Regions from separate parts of the Peribacillus sp. NPDC097675 genome, predicted to be linked through region 2. Evidence: riboswitches for the same ligand, from Rfam matches in the RefSeq annotation. Region 2 holds a riboswitch; each other region holds the start of a gene.
What was found. Region 2 has a riboswitch for S-adenosylmethionine ahead of ACQKL5_RS14655 (bifunctional homocysteine S-methyltransferase/methylenetetrahydrofolate reductase). Riboswitches for the same ligand answer to the same signal wherever they lie in the genome.

Region 1: linked by a shared signal. The riboswitch ahead of ACQKL5_RS12105 (methionine ABC transporter ATP-binding protein) and the one ahead of ACQKL5_RS14655 (bifunctional homocysteine S-methyltransferase/methylenetetrahydrofolate reductase) in region 2 are both predicted to bind S-adenosylmethionine.
Region 3: linked by a shared signal. The riboswitch ahead of ACQKL5_RS11380 (5-methyltetrahydropteroyltriglutamate--homocysteine S-methyltransferase) and the one ahead of ACQKL5_RS14655 (bifunctional homocysteine S-methyltransferase/methylenetetrahydrofolate reductase) in region 2 are both predicted to bind S-adenosylmethionine.

Annotation. Positions count from the first base shown of each region.
Region 1 is NZ_JBNNSK010000007.1:151,147-154,426, reverse strand. It holds gene ACQKL5_RS12110 (O-acetylhomoserine aminocarboxypropyltransferase/cysteine synthase family protein) at 153-1,463, shown strand; SAM riboswitch class I at 1,572-1,683, shown strand; gene ACQKL5_RS12105 (methionine ABC transporter ATP-binding protein) at 1,819-2,853, shown strand; gene ACQKL5_RS12100 (methionine ABC transporter permease) at 2,846-3,280, shown strand, end outside.
Region 2 is NZ_JBNNSK010000009.1:139,663-142,942, reverse strand. It holds gene ACQKL5_RS14665 (phosphatase PAP2 family protein) at 1-662, shown strand, start outside; gene ACQKL5_RS14660 (MOSC domain-containing protein) at 1,010-1,651, shown strand; SAM riboswitch class I at 1,763-1,861, shown strand; gene ACQKL5_RS14655 (bifunctional homocysteine S-methyltransferase/methylenetetrahydrofolate reductase) at 1,969-3,280, shown strand, end outside.
Region 3 is NZ_JBNNSK010000007.1:14,576-17,855, reverse strand. It holds gene ACQKL5_RS11385 (hypothetical protein) at 1-200, shown strand, start outside; gene ACQKL5_RS11380 (5-methyltetrahydropteroyltriglutamate--homocysteine S-methyltransferase) at 238-1,341, opposite strand; SAM riboswitch class I at 1,425-1,524, opposite strand; gene ACQKL5_RS11375 (PTS transporter subunit IIC) at 1,775-2,812, shown strand; gene ACQKL5_RS11370 (DUF4179 domain-containing protein) at 2,875-3,280, opposite strand, start outside.

The sequences.
Region 1 (3,280 bases), on a different contig from region 2:
AAAAAAGATAGTTTCACTTCTGCTTTTTAAAGATAATTCCTTCAGCGTGAGTATTCAGAGCGAAGAGGGGTCAAACTTCTTCTTTTTTCATAAGCAATGAGATAGCATCCCTAATAATTCCTACTAAAACCATAGAAAAAGGGGAGAAAATGATGACAGAGAAAAATTTCCGTTTTGAAACTTTAAGTGTGCATGGTGGCCTTCAGCTTGACGAAACGGGCGCCCGTGCTGTGCCTATTTATCAAAGCAATGCTTATTTGTTCAAAGATACAGATCATGCGGCGAATCTGTTCGGACTAAAGGAAAGTGGATACATCTATACACGGCTTCATAATCCAACTGTCAGCGTTTTTGAAGAAAGAATGGCCCTGTTGGAAGGAGGCATTGGTGGATTGGCAGTAGCAAGTGGCATGGCTGCGATAACACTTGCCATTCTAAACATTGCTACTATGGGAGATGAGATTATTGCTGCTTCTACATTATATGGCGGCACATATAATCTATTTGAAAACACTCTTCCTAAGTACGGAATTAAAGTGAAATTCGTCTCTCCCGATGATCCGGAAAATTTCAAAAAAGCCATCACTCCACGAACGAAGGCCATTTTCGCTGAAACGATTGGCAATCCAAGTTTAAGGGTTCTAGATATAGAAGCGGTGGCCGACATAGCCCATGAATCCGGTGTCCCATTGATTATCGATAACACTTTTGCGACACCATATCTGTGCCAGCCGATAGAGTTCGGAGCGGATATCGTCATCCATTCAGCCACAAAGTGGCTATTGGGCAACGGTACCACATTAGGCGGTGTCATTATTGATGGAGGTAAATTCGATTGGAATTCACCTAACTATCCAGGCTTTACCGAACCTGATCCAAGTTATGATGGGCTTGTCTACTCCGAGGCAGTAGGACCTGCTGCCTTTATCACCAAAGCACGTGTCCAATTGCTTCGGGATATGGGGCCAACTTTAAGTGCTCAAAGTGCCTTCCAGTTTACTCTAGGCTTGGAAACACTGCATGTAAGGATGAAAGAGCACCTTTTAAATACGAGGGCAATCATTCAATTCTTGGAAGAACATCCGGCAGTCTCCTGGGTTTCATATCCGGGTAATGATGATCATCCCGATAAAGCCCTTGCAGATAAATACTTGCCTAAGGGACCTGGATCTGTGGTGACATTTGGCATTAAAGGAGGACGTGAAGCGGGGGCGAAACTCATCAATTCAGTGGGGTTATGGTCACATGTTGCCAATGTGGGGGATGCGAAGAGCTTAATTATCCACCCCGCGAGTACAACTCACCAACAATTGAACGAGGTAGGTCTGGTTCAAGCAGGTGTTAGTGCAGATCAGGTACGGTTATCAATCGGAATAGAAAATGTGGAAGATTTAATCGAGGATTTAGAGCAAGCTATTGAAAAAGCGACGAATACCGTTTCGGTGAACTCAAAAACAGTTTAATAGCAATCCAAGTGTCTCAGTAATTATCCATTGCACTCCTTTTTTATCTGTGATAGAATTTCACCATAGTAAAATGAACGTAATGATAAAAGAATAGTCCATATATAGCTCTTATCAAGAGAGGTGGAGGGATGTGCCCGTTGAAACCCGGCAACCGACAAGGATTTTCCTTGGAAAGGTGCCAATTCACACAAAGCGTAATCGCTTTGGGAGATGAGAGGAAGGCCTGCTTTTCCCTGCCTTTCTGCTCATGCAGAAGGGCTTTTTCTATTTCTTTACAGTCATAAATGGTAGGATGTCACAAATATAAATCAACTAAATTCATAGGTTTTATTGGATAAAGAGGTGAGCATAGATGATTACATTGTCAAACGTTAGTAAACTTTTTCGAACAGGAAAAGGGAATAATGAAACGATTCACGCTGTGAATAGTGTGAATTTAAAGATAAATAAAGGTGAGATTTTTGGAATCATAGGGTACAGTGGAGCGGGGAAAAGCACGCTTATCCGGATGCTTAATGGGCTGGAAACGCCTACTGAAGGATCGGTGGTCGTTGCAGAAAATGAAGTGTCCACTATCAAAGGATCTAAGCTTCGAAAAGCCCGTCAAGAGATAAGCATGATTTTTCAACACTTTAACCTCTTGTGGTCAAGGACTGTGCAGGAAAATATAGCCTTTCCTTTGGAAATTGCGGGAATAGGCAAACAAGAGCGTGTCAAACGTGTTAATGAACTGATAAAGTTAGTCGGTCTAGAAGGAAGGGAAAAGGCCTTTCCATCACAACTTAGTGGTGGTCAAAAACAAAGGGTTGGTATAGCGAGGGCCCTTGCCAATAACCCGAAAGTGCTATTGTGTGATGAAGCGACGTCCGCTTTGGATCCCCAAACAACGGATTCAATCTTGGAATTGCTTGTGGACATCAACCAGCGACTGGGATTGACGATTGTCTTGATTACACACGAGATGCATGTCATCCGTAAAATTTGCAACCGGGTTGCGGTGATGGAAAATGGCCGGGTAGTGGAACAAGGAGCTGTTTTGGACGTTTTCAGAAATCCGAAAGAACAAATGACCAAGCGTTTTGTTCAACAGGTGACAGAACCAGAAGAGACAAGAGAAACGATGGAGCATTTGTTTGAACGATATCCAGCTGGAAAAGTGATTCAGCTGACATTTGTCGGAGATCATGCAGAGAGCCCGTTAATCACCAAATTGGTTCGTAATTTCGAGTTGGAAGTCAATATTGTCCAAGGGAAAATTTCTCAAACCAGAAGCGGTTCATATGGAACATTGTTTATTCACCTTGATGGTAATGAAGATGAAATGCTCCGCGCAATCGAATTCATAAAAGCACAGCAAGTTGGCGTGGAGGTGATTACTCATGCTTGAAGAATTATTGCCGAATGTAGATTGGGAAGACATTATCGAAGCGACGAAAGAAACGCTATATATGACAAGTATCTCGGTTGTAGCTACCTTTATTCTGGGCATATTATTGGGTTTGCTTCTCTTTTTAACAGGTAAGGGGAATATGTGGGAGAATCGGGGCATCAATGGGGTATTGAGTGCTTTCGTTAATATTTTCCGCTCCATCCCGTTCCTTATCTTGATTGTGTTATTGATTCCATTCACTAAATCGATTGTCGGTTCCATGATTGGTGAGGATGCGGCATTACCGGCTTTGATCATTGGTGCCGCTCCATTTTATGCACGATTGGTTGAAATTGGCCTGCGTGAAATCGATAAAGGCGTCATAGAAGCAGCTAAATCAATGGGGGCCAAAACAAGTACCATCATTTTTAAAGTCCTGCTTCCA
Region 2 (3,280 bases):
GTGTACATGTTAGAAAAAAATATCTTTATATGACGATGATGGCTGGATTAATCGTAATCTATTTTTTAATCTTCAATGAAATTGTTGATGAATTGAAGGAAGGGGAGTTAATCGAATTTGATAAGGCCGTTATTGAATCTATACAAGGCCCCTTTAGCGAAGAATTTACCAATTTCGTGACCAAACTGACTTTTTTCGGTTCTCTGACATGGATAATTGCCCTGATTTCAGTCTTCTCGCTATTTCTGTTCTTATTTAGTAAAAAACACTACGCAATTTACATAATTTTAACTTCTGCATTAGGAGGTGGATTTAATTGGGGGTTAAAATATATTTTTCAACGGGAACGACCGGATATCGCTCCGTTATTATCAGTTTCAGGGTATAGTTTTCCAAGCGGACATTCCATGGCATCGGTCATCCTTTATGGCAGTATTGCAGTTGTATGTATACGATTGATCAAAAAAAATTTTATTAAAGGCCTTCTATGGATCCTAGCTCTTTTTGCCTCATTGATCATCGGATGGAGTCGTATTTATTTAGGTGTCCATTATCCGAGTGACGTCGTGGCAGGTTTTGTTGCGGGTGCTGCCTGGCTTACCATATCAGCATGGATGTTACGCTATCTCGAATATAAGGTGCCAAAAAAGCTTAGAAGATAAGGATGGTCCACCGAGAGAGAAATCATTTACTAAAAGTAGACAAAAAAATTCGCCCCCTAAAGAGCGACAATGAGGAAATTAATCGTGAAATCAACATATAGGCGACGGAATGTATTTTTCGACTATATATTGTGTTCATATTCTATCATAATTAATTCTAGAATAGCAACTAAATTACTAAAACTAAGGCATTATTTTATAGGGTAATGCCTTTTTTGTAAGGATTTTTTTCCTAGAGAAGTGTTTTTTATTTTTTTTTGGTATAATTAATTGAATATATTGAAAATTAAAAGCAGAATATACCTTCATGCAATCTATTAATTAAATAATGAAATGGAAGATGTCTAATGGAATATGGCAAAATTATTTCTCTTAACATCGGAATGCCCAAACAAGAGGAATTTTCAAGCGTTAAAATGAAAACGGCTATGAAAAAGAGGTCAATTGAATCTGTAACTGTTACAAAATTAGGTATCGAAGGGGATGGTGTAGGTAATAGGAAATTTCATGGGGGACCTGACCGTGCATTATGTTTTTATCCTTTTGAGCATTATCATCTTTGGAATCAGAAATTCTTTAAACAGCTTTCCATTCCTGCATTTGGCGAGAATTTGACGACTGCTGGAATGACTGAAAATCAAACGTATATTGGCGATGTGTATCGCATAGGTGAAACTGTCGTACAGATTACACAGGGACGTATTCCTTGCTCAACGATTTCCCATTTTAACCATGAACCAGATTTTTTGAAACTAGTGAAGGAAACTAATCTTACTGGGTATTTTGCTAAGGTGATACAAGAAGGAATGATAAGAAAACAAGACGATATCGTATTATTAGAACGGCTTCAGGATCAAGTTACGGTCCTCTATGCAACGGATGTAATTCTCCATCATCGTGATGGGCAGGATGGGGTAAATAATCTACTCTCGATACACTCTTTGGCAGACGAATGGAAATCTTTGCTTTTGAATAGGATTCAATTTTAAATAATCCGAATATAATGAAGAAATGACAAATATACTATTGAAAATGACGGATGATTCATGTAAGTTAAATATAAATAAATTTTTAAATCTTTAGAAAATTTAATTTAATAAATCTTATCGAGAGAGGTGAAGGGACTGGCCCGATGAAACCTCAGCAACCAGCCTAGGCAAAGGTGCTAAATCCAGCAAGCAGAGCTTGATAGATGAGGAGAATGTTTCGAGAAAAAACCTTCTTCTTTGAGAAGGTTTTTTTTCTTTACTCTCAAACTCATTTAAACCGAACAAAAACCATAGTGTTTTTGAGAGAGGGTGTATATATGGATTTTCGTAAAGAACTAAAAGAAAGAATGCTGGTGGGGGACGGAGCGATGGGTACGTTGTTGTATTCCTATGGAATCGATCAGTGTTATGAAGAAATAAACTGTACCAATCCTGATAAAATTGAGTCGATACATCGTGCGTATTTAGAAGCGGGTGCGGATATTCTACAAACTAATACATATGGAGCCAATTTTCATAAATTGAAACGGCATGGGCTTGAAGAAGAAGTTAGCCGGATTAATCGCCAAGGTGTCATCCTTGCTAAACAAGTTGCAAAAGGGAAGGCATTCGTTTTTGGTACAATTGGCGCCCAGCGTAGCATCCGTAAATCAGATTTAAGCATTGAAGAAATAAAACGGGGTTTTCGTGAACAGTTATACAGTTTGCTACTGGAAAACCCAGATGGGATTCTTCTTGAAACATATTATGATTTTGAAGAGCTTGAAACGGTGCTTCAAATCGCTAAAAAAGAAACGTCGCTGCCAATTATAGCAAATGTATCGATGCATGAAGTTGGAAACCTTCAAAATGGATTTCATTTGAATGAAGCTTTTCAAAAACTGGAATATCTGGGTGCGGATGTCGTTGGTGTGAATTGCCGTCTAGGCCCCCATCATATGATAAGGGCATTGGAAGAAGTGGAAATGCCTCAGAAGGCGTCGATTGCCATCTATCCAAATGCAAGTCTTCCTGATTATGTGGATGGGAGACTTGTCTATAAAGCGGAACCACAATATTTTGGTTCAAGTGCACTCGAATTAAGAAAACAAGGGGCTACAATTATAGGGGGATGCTGTGGTACGACACCACTGCATATACAGGCTGTGAAGAAAATGGTTGGCGCGTTGGCGCCAGTTAAAGATAAAATTACGAAAACTCGGCATATCGATATTATTGAGGTGAATACCAAGAAACAGGAAGTAGCTCTTCATGAAAGGGTCAAAACCGAGAGAACCATTCTAGTTGAACTGGATCCACCAAAGAAGTTAGGAATCGAAACGTTTATGGCAGGAGCAGAAGCTTTGAAGAAAGCGGGTGTGGATTCAATCACTTTAGCAGATAATTCCCTTGCTTCACCCAGAATCTCGAATTCTACCATAGCCAATTTATTAAAGGCCAAACTAGATGTGAATCCGCTGGTCCATATTACGTGCCGAGACCGAAATCTAATTGGGCTTCAATCTCACTTAATGGGATTGCATACGGTCGGGCTGGATGAAGTTTTGGTTATCACCGGAGATCCGTCCAAGATAGGGGATTTTCCCGGAGCAACTTCAGTTTATGATTTATCTTCATTCGATTTGATAA
Region 3 (3,280 bases), on a different contig from region 2:
AAAGTTCGGTCATCTGGTACCAATTCATTTACTTTTCTTTTTATATCATGTTCTTTTCCCTATTTCCGATGTACTTCGCCGACGGGTCGCCAAGTGATGGCAAGGCGGCAGAGCTGACGTTGAAGAACCAACTTAAGGATATGGTTACGGATGATGTAGTAGTGAAGAAAGAGGATGATGAGGATAGTCATTGTGGTTGAATAGAAGGGACAAGCCTGAGGCTTGTCCCTATTTCATTCATTCCCACACTTCTTTGGCGACATCCACAACGAATTTCAATTTTTCCCACTGTTGTTCTTCTGTTAGTTTGTTACCAAGATGAGTGGAAGCGAAACCACATTGCGGGCTTAAGCATAGTTGTTCATGTGGCACGTATTTTGACGCTTCCTCAATCCGTGCTTTAACAGCTTCTTTATCTTCAAGTTCCCCATTCTTCGATGTAACGATTCCAAGAACGACTTGCGCACCGCCATTTGGAATGTACTCTAATGGTTTAAAATCTCCTGAACGATCATCATCATATTCCAAGAAGAATCCATCTACTTGTTCTTTAGCCAATAAAGTCGGTGCGATCCGAGCATAGCTCCCTTCGAATGCCCAAGTTGATTGGTAGTTCCCACGACAAAGGTGAGTCGTTACAACAAGATCTTCAGGTTTTCCCTCCAATGTACCATTAATCACGCGTAACGCTAAATCAATTAATTGTTCTCTTGAATATGTGCCATCTTTGAACTGGAAGTCCGGAGCGGAAAGCCTGGCTATGTATACATCATCTAATTGTATATAACGTACACCGGCATCGTAAAAGGCCTGTAAGGCATCTTGATAGGCTTTAATAATATCCTTTGCATAATCTTCGATGTCAGGATAGATTTCTTGATTATGGACACCTACAGCAAATAATTGATTGGGACTAGGAATGGTTTGTTTCGCTACTGCCCGACCACCAACGATTTCATTAAACTCGATAAAGTCTTTAATAAAGGGGTGATCGGGGTTAAAAGAGATTTTTCCAGTATTCCGAACGTTATAACGTTCTGTTTCGATTCCATCAAAGGTAAGGCCTTTTTCCGTGACATACCCTTCGATTCCATTTAAATGTTCCAAGAAGTCAAAGTGCCACCAGGTGCGTCTGAATTCCCCGTCAGTGACTGCCTCTAATCCAATTTCAATTTGTTTATCGACGATACGCTTTATTTCCTGCGTTTCAACCTCGCGTAATTGTTCTGCGGTGATTAATCCTTCTTTCCGTTGCTTTCTTGCTAGATGTACACTTTCTGGTCTTAATAGACTTCCTACGTGATCGGCTTTAAAAGGAGCTTTCGTTAAAGTGATGGTCATGGTAGATTCCTACTTTCCTTATTAAAATATAAAAACCTCTTCTTAAAAAAAGAAGAGGTTTAATCAGCTATGCTTATTTACTCTTCTTATCTTCAAGTTTTACACTTCTGGAATTAGCACAGTACAGTAAAGTCTGTTGCTGAGGTATCAAAGGGCCAGTCCCTCCACCTCTCTGGATAAGAATGTGAACTATTCAATTAATTACGACTATACAGGTAGTGTTAATAAAGGTCAAGGTAAAATGCAGATAATTTAGAAAATAGAAAAGATTAACATGTATCTATTAAAACAGGAAGTTTCTGCTTAAGGGATTTGCTAGAAGCATATATTACTTTTATACACTTTCGCGGTAAAGTATTAAAAAAATCCTTTGACTGTTGTCAGAATATTTCTTATAATTATGTACATTATAGCGAGATAGGAGATAAGTCATATGAAGGATTTTTTCCATAAATTATTGACGGGGATGAGCCTAGGCATTGTCGTTTCATTAATTCCCAATGCTTTGTTAGGGGAAATACTTAAGCTAATAATCCCTCATTTCCCGGCATTACAACACATACTTGATATCACTGTTTTCGTCATGAGCCTGTTACCAGTCATGATTGGGATGATGGTCGGGATTACATTCAAATTATCAACGACCCAGACGGCGAGTATCGGGATTGCGGCCATGGTAGGAAGTGGTGCCATTCAGAAAACAGCTGACGGTTTGTTTGCCTTAAATGGGATTGGTGTCGTGATCAACACAGGAATCACGGCAGCATTGACCGTTTTGTTCCTTCAATTAATCGGAGATAAATTAAAAGCGTATGCCATTCTTTTGATGCCGACTTTAAGCATCTTAATACCGGGTATGATAGGGTATCTCATTTTGCCCTTTGTGAAATCCTCCACAGGGTTACTGGGTGTCGCCATTGCTAACGTGACCTCGTTGCAACCTATTGTAATGGGAGCAATCATTTCCGTTATTTTCTGTCTTATCATTTTGTCACCCATTTCAACAGTGGGGGTAGCGACGGTCATTATGCTTTCCGGTATAGGTTCTGGTGCGGCTAACCTAGGAATCGTAGCAGCAGGTGTTGGCTTAGCCATTGCTAGTTACAAAGCGAACTCGCTCGGAACGGCCTTAGCACATGTACTAGGTTCTCCTAAGATTCAAATGCGGAATTTCTTCATGAAACCGAAAATCGCCTTTCCCATGCTGATCACGGCAGCAATACTAGGAGCGTTGGCAGGTATGTTAAATATACAAGGAACGCCCTATAGTGCTGGATTTGGTTTATCGGGTTTAGTTGGTCCTTTAAATTATATGAAACTAGCTGAAGGGGGATGGATTGGTAGTAATATAACAATCATGATCGTTATTTTCTTCATTCTTCCGATTGTGTTGAACCTTGTGCTGATCTACGTTTTCTCTAAGAAATTGAAATGGATTAAAGCAGAAGACTATACCTTGCATTTTGAATAAAAGGAGATTGAATAGCAGAAGCAGTCAGGCGTTTAGCTCTGACTGCTTCTTTTGTGGGTAGGCTAATTCAATGGGACTTCAACCTTCAAATCTACGATTTCACCATAGTTGGGTGTACCAGGATCTCCGTTATCATAGTGTGGTTGAATGGTTAATGTCTTTGGGACCGTGTTCATAGGCGGAAGGGCTAATACGATTTTGTGTCCACTCGCATCCACTTGTCCATATTGGAGTTCTAAATCTTTGTATACATGTCCTTGGTCGTCTGTCACGACATAGGGAAATGATGGCCATGTGTCATTTTCGTCCATTTCCGAAGGATAATCCAGAGTCAAATCGATCCTAGTGGATAGTGGAAGAAAGGATACCTGGTCTACCGATAATGTATAGATACGGTCCTCTGTTTGAACTTTTGCATGTGGTGTAAATGTTTGAATCGTACCTTCTACTTTTTCCAAAGGAAAGGAG